2 regions of the Streptomyces sp. NPDC001717 genome follow, and region 2 is predicted to be linked to the other one. Evidence: riboswitches for the same ligand, from Rfam matches in the RefSeq annotation. Region 2 holds a riboswitch; the other holds the start of a gene.
The links. A riboswitch is a leader RNA that binds a small molecule or an ion and turns the genes downstream of it on or off. The one in region 2 is predicted to bind cyclic di-AMP.

Region 1 (4,820 bases), on a different contig from region 2:
CCTGTTCCGGGCGCCGACCGGGTTCTGGAAGACGCCGTCGGCGAAGTTCGGCGAACGGCGGATCCGGTCCAGCCGGGCCCCCGTGGGGTCCGCGCCGAAGGCTTCGGGCCGCAGGGCGCGCAGCCGGGGACGCAGGGGACGAGAGCCGGTCAAGGCGCCTCCAGGGACGGTGCGGTCGGATGACGGCGCGGTGGGGATGTCCGTCGGTCTACGAGCATCCCAACGCACACCGGCCCCGAAGGATTCCGCGTTCCCCGCGCGTGTCGTCCCCCGCTTCCCCCCTTCCCCGCCTTCCTTCCCCGCTTGCCCCTCCCCCCGTCTACAGCGGCAGCAGGTCCGGCCGCTTCGCCTCGACGTGGTCCCCGGAGGACTCGCCGCGCAGCCGGCGGCCGATCCAGGGCACCAGGTGCTCGCGCGCCCAGTGGATGTTGTCCCGCGTCACGTCGACCGAGCCGCGCGGGCGCTCCGGCGGCCACGGCTGGTCGGGGTCGGCCGGCACGTCCAGTCCGAGCACCTGCGCGGCGCGCAGTGCGACCCGGGTGTGCCCCTCGGGCGACAGGTGCAGTCGGTCGGTGTCCCATGCCCTGCGGTCCTGTACGGACTTCAGGGACCAGAGGTCGAGCACCGGGCAGTCGTAGCGGTCGGCGATGGCGCGGACGTGGACGCTGTACGTCGCCACCTTGCCCCGGAGGTGCTTGAGGACCGGAACGCCCCGGGTGTCGAAGCCGGTGGTGATCACGACCCGGCCGACGGCTCCGGTGAGGTCGGCGACGGCCGCCTCGAAGCGCGCCGCCACGTCGTCGGGGTCGGTGCCGGGGCGGATGATGTCGTTGCCGCCCGCGCAGAAGGTCACGAGGTCCGGCGCGAGCGCCTTGGCCCGCGGAACCTGGTCGGCCACGATCTGGTCGAGCAGTTTGCCGCGCACGGCCAGGTTCGCGTACCGGAATTCGCCCTCCGGATGCTGGTCGGCCAGGAGCACGGCGAGCCGGTCCGCCCAGCCGAGATAAGTGTCCCCGGGTCCCGGGTCCCCCACGCCCTCGGTGAAGCTGTCCCCGATCGCCGCGTACGAGCCGATGGTCTTGAGTTTCGTCGTCGTCGCTGCCACGAGACGACATCCTTCACTCTCGTAACCAACCTACGCCAACGTAATGAGGGGTTGACGGGCCGTGATCTTTACCACCCGGGAGGTAAGGAATACGTACACGTGAGGCCGGGACCCCCCTCGGGTCCCGGCCTCACGCGTGCTCGTGCTCCGGCGGCGGCTGCCGTCAGATGCTGACGCCCTTCGCGCGGAGGTAGCCCAGCGGGTCGATGTCGGAGCCGTAGGACGGGCCCGTGCGGATCTCGAAGTGCAGGTGCGGGCCGGTCGAGTTGCCGGTGGAACCGGACAGGCCGATGGTCTGGCCGGCGGTGACGCTCTGGCCGACCGAGACGGCCAGCGAGGAGAGGTGGCCGTACTGCGAGTAGTTGCCGTCCGCGTGGCGGATGACGACCTCGTTGCCGTACGCGCCGCCCCAGCCGGCGGAGACGACGGTGCCCGCGCCGACGGCCCGGACGGTGGTGCCGGAGCTCGCGATGAAGTCGACACCGGTGTGGTAGCCGGAGGACCACATGCTGCCCGCGACCTTGTACTGGGTGGAGATCCCGGTACTGGCGAGCGGGGCCACGAATCCGGAGGCCGACGTCTTGGCCGGCGGGGCCTCGGCCGCGGTCTCCCGCTGCGCCGGAGCGGCCTGCTCGGCCGCCTGCGGACCGGTCTGCGCAGCGGCCTTCGGAGCCGCCTCGTGCCCGGTCCGGGGCGCGGTCTTCGGTGCGGTTTCCGGAGCCGGTCCCGCCGGAGCCGCCGCCTCGCCCGCACCGCCGAGGTTCAGCTTCAGACCGGGACGGATCAGATCGGGGTTGGTCCCGACCGCCTCGCGGTTGTCGGCGTACAGCCGCTGCCAGCCGCCGTCCAGGTTGCGCTCGGCGGCGATCTTGGAGAGGTAGTCGCCCGGCACGACCGTGTAGACGGTCGGCGCGCCGGCCTCGGCCCGGAGCGGGGCGGAGACCTGCGGGGCCGCGACGGGGGCAACGGCGGTCCGGGCCGTCGTCGCGGCGGCCGGGGCGCCGGCCGCGTGGGCACCGGCCGCACCCATCAGGGGCAGCGCGAGGGCCGCACCACCGGTGCCGGCGACGGCGAAGCCGCGCGGTATCGAAAGGGACTTGGGGCGGCGGTGCTTACCCTTTGCAGGCATGGCGAATTCCTCTCCGGCGCCTGCGAGGTGAGCTGTCGGGTTCGGACTGGAGATGTCCGGCAGTACATGAACGGAACATGTACGGCTTCACCCCTAGCCGTCCCGGGTGGAGTTCCGGGACAGCGGCTTACCTGGTTCCCCCGCTCCTGCCGCGCGTGAATGGTCGGGTGCGGTTTCCGGGCGGCGGCAGGATTCGGCGATCCACCCGGATCGGTCGCGAACGTAATCCCAAAAGGACGCGCCGAACAAGCCGCGAATTTCCTGACGGAATCACAGGAACGGGAAACCGGGGGAATGCCGGTCACCCTCCGTCCATTCCCGCCCGTCAACAACCCCTCCGACGCGGGCATTCGGCTTTCGTGATCAGGCACTCACGGTCACCGTATGATCTGGCTCACGGGGACGCGCCCGATCTCGCCTCCACTTATGGCAAGTTGTCGCCAAGTAGTGTAATTCGGACAGAGCACCCACGAGCAGCACCACGAAGCGGAGGAGTTCCCTTGACCCAGCAGATACAGGAGCCGGAACTGTCCGGAGTGCGCAATTTCCGCGATGTGGGCGGATTGCCGACTTCTGATGGACGAAGGGTCAAGACAGGACGACTGTTCCGAAGCGGACATCTGGCGCATGCCACTGAAACCGATACGGAGTTCCTCGGTTCGCTCGGCCTCCACACCGTCTTCGACTTCCGCAACGGCGCCGACCACGCGCTGGAGGGCCCTGACGTGGAACTGCCCGGCGTGCGGAACGTCAACATCCCCCTCTCGGATCCGGCCGACGGCCGGGAGTTCTGGAAGATGGTCCGCGACGGCGATCTCGCACAGCTCCGCTCGATCCTGGGCGACGGCAAGGCGGCGGCCCGGATGGCGAACTCGTACCGGGTGATGATCAAGAGCCGTACGCCGGAGCACGGCCGGGTCCTGCACGCGCTCGCCGAGGACAGCGTCCCGGCGCTCATGCACTGTGCCGCCGGCAAGGACCGGGCCGGTCTGTCGATCGCCGTCACCCTGCTCGCGCTGGGCGTCGAGCGCGAGGCGATCGTCGCGGACTACCTGGAGTCGAACGCCCCGCACCGTCGCTACCGGGTCCGCCGGAGCGACGACTCCCCCGAGGCACGCTCCCCCGAGGTGATGGAGCTGCTCGCCCCGCTCTTCGACGCCCGCGCCGAATACCTGCTCGGGGCCTTCGACACCATCGAGGAGACCTGGGGCGGCGTGGACCGCTACCTGGAGCAGGGGCTCGGACTCGCGCCCGAGACCCGGAGCCGGCTGCGCGAGCGGTTGCTCGACTGACATGCGGACGAGGAGGGGAGCGCGCCGGGCGCGCTCCCCTCCTCGTCCGCCCCCTCCCCGACGGTCCCCCGTCCCGCGGTCAGCGGTTGCCGACCGCCTGCTTGACCAGGGTCCTGCCGAAGTCCCACATGAGACCCGACCCGCCGTGCGCCTCGTCCATGACCGCGCGGAAGGCCCCGACGAACCGGTCGACGTCGTGCTCGTCCACGATGAGCGGCGGGATGAGCTTGATCACCTCCAGGTGGTCCCCGGAGACCTGGGTGAGGATCCGGTGCTTCTGGAGCAGCGGCACCACGACCATCTGCGCGAAGAGCCCCTTGCGGGCCGCCTGGAGCATCGTCCAGCGGCTGCGCAGCCCGAGCGAGGACGGCCGGCCGAACTCGATGCCGATCATCAGCCCGCGCCCGCGGACCTCGTGGAGCAGTTCGTACTCGTCCACGAGCGCGGCCAGCCGCCCGCGCAGCAGGTCGCCCATCGCCCGGGCGTTGGCCACGACCTCCTCGTCCTCCATGACCGAGAGCACCGCGAGACCGGCGGCCATCGCCTGCGCGTTGGAGCCGAAGCTCGCGGAGTGCACGAGCACCCGGTCCATGGAGGAGTAGACCTTCTTGAAGATCCAGTCCTTGCCCAGGGTCGCGCCGACCGGCACGTAGCCGCCCGACAGCGCCTTGGCCACGCACACCAGGTCCGGCTCCACGCCCGGCTCGTGCTGGTAGGCGTAGAAGTCCCCGGTACGTCCCAGCCCGGTCTGCACCTCGTCCGCGATCAGCAGCGCCTTGTGCCGGTGCAGCAGCTCCTGCGCGGCGGGCAGGAATCCGGGCGGGGCCGCGAGGACCCCCTTGCCCTGGATCGGTTCGACGACGAGGGCGGCCACGTCGCCCTTGCGCAGCTCGCGCTCCAGGGCGGCCAGGTCCCCCAGCGCGATCCCGGTGTCGGGGAGCAGCGGGGCGAAGCCGTCGCGGAAGCCGCTCTCCCCGTTGACCGACAACGAACCCGTGGTCAGCCCGTGGAAGGCGTGGTCGCAGTAGAGGATCCTCGTTCGCCCGGTGGCGTACCGGGCGAACTTCAGGGCGGTCTCCACGGCCTCGGTGCCGCTGTTGCCGAAGAAGACCCGGTCCAGGTGGGGGCTGTACGAGAGCAGCTTCTCGGCCAGCAGGCCGGGCAGCGGCTGGCAGTCGAAGCGGGTCAGGTCGGCGAGCTGGGCGTCCAGCACGTCGTGCAGGGCGCGGCGTACGACGGGGTGGTGGCGGCCCAGGCCCATCACCCCGAAGCCGGCCAGCATGTCCAGGTAGTC
Region 2 (4,820 bases):
GCCACCGCGATGGCTTTCATCCTGCTTTTCGCCGGTTTCGAAACCACGGTCAACCTGATCGGCAACGGACTGCACGCCCTCTTCGTGAACCCCGACCAGCGCGAGCGCCTCCAGGCCTCCCTCGCCGCCGGAGAGAGCGGCCTGCTGGAGACCGGGATCGAGGAACTCCTGCGCTACGACGGCCCGGTGGAGCTGGCGACGTGGCGGTTCGCCACCGAGGCGATGACCCTCGGCGGCGAGCGGATCGCGGCCGGCGACCCGGTCCTGGTCGTCCTCGCGGCGGCCGACCGGGACCCCGAGCGGTTCGCCGACCCGGACACCCTGGACCTCTCCCGGAGTGACAATCAGCACCTCGGCTACGGGCACGGCATCCACTACTGCCTGGGTGCTCCGCTCGCGCGACTCGAAGGACAGACCGCGCTCGCGAGTTTGCTGACGCGTCTGCCGGATCTGGAACTCGCCGTTCCGCCCGAAGAGCTGCGCTGGCGCGGCGGACTCATCATGCGTGGCCTGCGCACTCTTCCGGTTCGCTTCGCAGTCCCGAACATCTGAGGGGCGCCTGACCTGACGTCAGTTCCCGAGCGAACTTGTGACATGCGTTCGAGTGAGGCTAGGTTCTGCCGTTACCCAGCCGTTATGCGAAAGGTGCAGCCTCATGCGTTCCGGGAACGGCCGCCACAGACGCCCCCGTCAGGTGCCCGCGATAGTCGTCACTGCCGGAGTCACCGGCTCCGCGCTGGCCCTGCCGCTGCTCGCCGCCACCGGCGCGAGCGCGGCCGACACCTCCACGTGGGACAAGGTCGCCGAATGCGAGAGCGGCGGCAGCTGGAGCGCCAACTTCGGCAGCGGTGCCTACGGCGGGCTCCAGTTCACCCAGGAGGAGTGGCGGGAGGCCGGTGGGCTCGAGTTCGCCGAGCGGGCCGACCTCGCCAGCCGTTCCCAGCAGATCGCCATCGCCGAGCGGGTGCTCGCGGCGAAGGGCCCGCAGGCGTGGCCGATGTGCGCCGCGCCCGCCGGGCTGGACGCGCAGGGCCCCGCCGCGGTGGTCGACCCCGGACAGCCCGGCAGCCACGGCAGCGTCAAGCCCACGCCCTCGCGCCCGGACGACGTCGTGCCGCCCTCCGGAGCCGTGCCGCCGTCCACCGACTTCGGGGCCCCGACCCCGGGGATCGCCGACGGCCCGCTCGGACCGAACCTCGGACTGCCCGTCATGCCCCCGGCCGACCTCCCGATTGACGAGCCGAAGACTCCGGGCAACCCGAACAACCCGGGCGACCAGGGCAACCAGGACAACAAGGGCGGTCAGGGCAACTCGGGCAAGCCTGCCGACCCGGGCTCCCCGACGGCGCCTCCCACGACCACGCCGGCCGACCCGAGCCTGCCCCCGGTGAACCCGGCCGACCCGGCCAACCCGGGCATCCCCACGGCGCCTGACGCCTCGACCGCACCGCCCGTCACGCCCGCCGACGGCACGGGCAAGCACCGCGGCGCGCCCGCCACCGAGACTCCCGGGGCGTCTGATGCCGCGTCGGAGCCCACGTACACCGTGAAGTCGGGCGACAGTCTGACGGCCATCGCGGATGCCAAGGGCGTCAAGGGCGGCTGGGGCGCCCTTTACAAGGCCAATGAGCAGGTCATCGGCGGGGACGCCAACTTGATCAAGCCGGGACAGAACCTGGATCTATCCGGACAGTAAGGGCACTTCGGTCGACCGGTACGAGTTGATTGTCTGTTTTCTGTAAGTGAGACATGTGTCTCTTCCGGTCAACTGGCGTGTCCCGCCTCGGGGCTTGCGCAAACCCCGTCCTCACCTGCGCAAACACCCCCGAGAAGGGCGCAAGTAGGGGCCGTTTCTCCCCGATGTCGCGCGTTGAACATCGGGGAGAGACCTGCCTACCTTCTGAATCGCCCGCCACCGCGGGCTCCTTCGACCGCATCGCCGAATCCTGCCGGCGGACGGGGGGAACAGTCGTCGCGTCAAGCGCCGAAGGCAGGAGCGGGGGAACCAAGGTAGGTGCCGGGCGCGGCCGTTGAGAGACGGTCACAACCGGCTAGGGGTCAAGACGTGCGCAAGGTCGCACGGCCGGGCAACTCACTCGCCCGAACCCGACAGCTCACCTCGTAGGCGTCGGTGAGGAGAACGTCATGCTGCTTTCCGGCAAGGGCAAGCACCGTCGCGCCACCAAGGCCGTCCGCATCGCCACGCTGGCCGGTGTCGCCGGTGCCGTCGTCGCCGCGCCCCTGATGGCCGCGGGCACCGCGAGCGCCGCCACCGCGAGCGAGTGGGACCGCGTCGCCCAGTGCGAGTCCGGCGGAAACTGGTCCATCAACACGGGCAACGGCTACTACGGCGGCCTGCAGTTCTCTTCCTCCACCTGGGCCGCGTACGGCGGCAAGTCGTACGCCCCGCAGGCCAACCAGGCCTCGAAGTCCCAGCAGATAGCCATCGCCGAGAAGGTCCTCAAGGGCCAGGGCAAGGGCGCCTGGCCGTCCTGCGGCGTGGGCCTGTCGAACTCGTCCTACACCGGCGGCTCGACCGAGACCCCGAAGGTCGAGACCAAGAAGACCCAGCCGAAGAAGACCGAGACCAAGAAGGTCGAGCCGAAGAAGACGGAGACCAAGCGCTCCGAGACCCCGGCCCCGACCACCCGCTCCGAGCGCACCGAGGCCCCGAAGACGGGCAACGGCTCGTACGAGGTCAAGGCCGGCGACACCCTGGGTGCCATCGCCGATGCCAACGGCGTCAAGGGCGGCTGGGAGAAGCTCTTCGAGCTGAACAAGGACACCGTGTCCGACGCCGACCTGATCTTCCCGGGTCAGAAGCTGAAGCTCAGCTGAACAATGCGGCAATAGCCGCAGGCGTCTTCACCACACGTAACAGCCACACCGCCCGGCGCGCCTTCCCCTCCACGCGCCGGGCGGTGCTGTGTGCGCGGCCAAGACCCCTTCCTTCAGAGACGTATGTCCTGGAACGGGGGTATTCGGGCCCTTTTTCGTCCCAGGACCCGGGCGGTCGGCGGGCCGAGTGCCCGGATCCGGTTAGGCTCTAAGCGGCAAGGCCGTCCCACGGCCTGACATGCCGCCGCACACCCAGCGTCACATCCCAGAAGGAGATGCTCGTGCCGTCCATCGACGTCGTCGTAGCCCGGGAAATCCTGGACTCCCGAGGCAACCCCACGGTCGAGGTCGAGGTGGGCCTCGACGATGGCAGCACCGGCCGTGCTGCAGTTCCGTCCGGTGCCTCCACCGGAGCGTTCGAAGCCGTAGAGCTCCGTGACGGTGACCCCAACCGCTACCTCGGCAAGGGCGTCGAGAAGGCCGTCCTCGCCGTCATCGAGCAGCTCGGCCCCGAGCTCGTCGGCTACGACGCCACCGAGCAGCGCCTGATCGACCAGGCGATGATCGACCTGGACGCCACCGAGAACAAGGGCTCCCTCGGCGCCAACGCCATCCTCGGCGTCTCCCTCGCCGTGGCGCACGCCGCGTCCGAGGCCTCCGACCTTCCGCTCTTCCGCTACCTCGGCGGTCCGAACGCGCACCTGCTGCCCGTTCCGATGATGAACATCCTCAACGGTGGGTCGCACGCCGACTCCAACGTCGACATCCAGGAGTTCATGATCGCCCCGATCGGCGCGGAGTCCTTCTCCGAGGCCCTTCGCTGGGGTGCCGAGGTCTACCACACCCTCAAGAAGGTCCTGCACACCAAGGGCCTGTCCACCGGTCTCGGTGACGAGGGCGGCTTCGCCCCGAACCTGGAGTCCAACCGCGCCGCGCTCGACCTCATCGTCGAGGCCATCAAGCAGGCGGGCTACACCCCCGGCAAGGACATCGCGCTCGCGCTCGACGTCGCCGCGTCCGAGTTCTACAAGGACGGCAAGTACGAGTTCGAGGGCCAGTCCCGCTCGGCCGCCGAGATGACGGAGTACTACGAGGAGCTCGTCGCGGCGTACCCGCTCGTCTCCATCGAGGACCCGCTGTTCGAGGACGACTGGGCCGGCTGGAAGACCGTCACCGAGCGCATCGGCTCCAACGTGCAGATCGTCGGCGACGACCTCTTCGTCACCAACCCGGAGCGCCTGGCCCGCGGTATCGAGGAGGGCTCCGCGAACGCCCTGCTCGTGAAGGTGAACCAGATCGGTTCGCTGACCGAGACCCTCGACGCCGTCGAGATGGCCCAGCGCAACGGCTTCAAGTGCATGATGTCGCACCGCTCCGGTGAGACCGAGGACGTCACCATCGCCGACCTCGCCGTCGCCGTGAACTGCGGTCAGATCAAGACCGGCGCCCCGGCCCGCTCGGACCGCGTCGCCAAGTACAACCAGCTGCTGCGCATCGAGGAGATCCTCGACGACGCCGCGGTGTACGCGGGCCGCAGCGCGTTCCCCCGCTTCAAGGGCTGATCCGGACCTCCGGGTCTAGCCTCCGTACGTCCCCGCACTCGGTCCCGTACCGTGTGCGGGGACGTATTGGTTGGTACGTGTACACAGGGGAGGCGGATCAATGGCCGGGAACCGGGATCGGTTCTCCACCTTCTCCACCGCGACCAGGCTCAAGCAGCTCGGCGAGCGGACCGCGGCCCACGTCTACCGCTCCCAGTCGCGCCGTCAGGTCCGCCGCAGCCGGCTCACCGGACGCGCGGCCCTCCTGGTGCTCGTCCTCTGTACGCTGGTCGTCGCCCTCGCGTATCCGATGCGCCAGTACGTCTCCCAGCGCTCGGAGATCGCGGAGCAGCAGAAGGCGGCCGCCGCGGCGCGGAACCGCCTGGAGCGGCTCCGCGACGAGAAGGCCCGCTGGCAGGACGACGCGTACGCCGAGCAGCA

Region 1: another riboswitch for cyclic di-AMP. It lies ahead of ACFYZL_RS08650 (peptidoglycan DD-metalloendopeptidase family protein); the one in region 2 lies ahead of ACFYZL_RS24455 (transglycosylase family protein).

Annotation. Positions count from the first base shown of each region.
Region 1 is NZ_JBIAUK010000003.1:288,547-293,366, reverse strand. Features, by position in the region: gene ACFYZL_RS08660 (MBL fold metallo-hydrolase) at 1-153, opposite strand, end outside; gene ACFYZL_RS08655 (SGNH/GDSL hydrolase family protein) at 320-1,105, opposite strand; gene ACFYZL_RS08650 (peptidoglycan DD-metalloendopeptidase family protein) at 1,269-2,234, opposite strand; cyclic di-AMP (ydaO/yuaA leader) riboswitch at 2,239-2,443, opposite strand; gene ACFYZL_RS08645 (tyrosine-protein phosphatase) at 2,735-3,526, shown strand; gene ACFYZL_RS08640 (aspartate aminotransferase family protein) at 3,606-4,820, opposite strand, start outside.
Region 2 is NZ_JBIAUK010000016.1:80,283-85,102, forward strand. Features, by position in the region: gene ACFYZL_RS24445 (cytochrome P450) at 1-552, shown strand, start outside; gene ACFYZL_RS24450 (transglycosylase family protein) at 656-1,696, shown strand; cyclic di-AMP (ydaO/yuaA leader) riboswitch at 1,973-2,143, shown strand; gene ACFYZL_RS24455 (transglycosylase family protein) at 2,146-2,838, shown strand; gene eno (phosphopyruvate hydratase) at 3,114-4,400, shown strand; gene ACFYZL_RS24465 (septum formation initiator family protein) at 4,501-4,820, shown strand, end outside.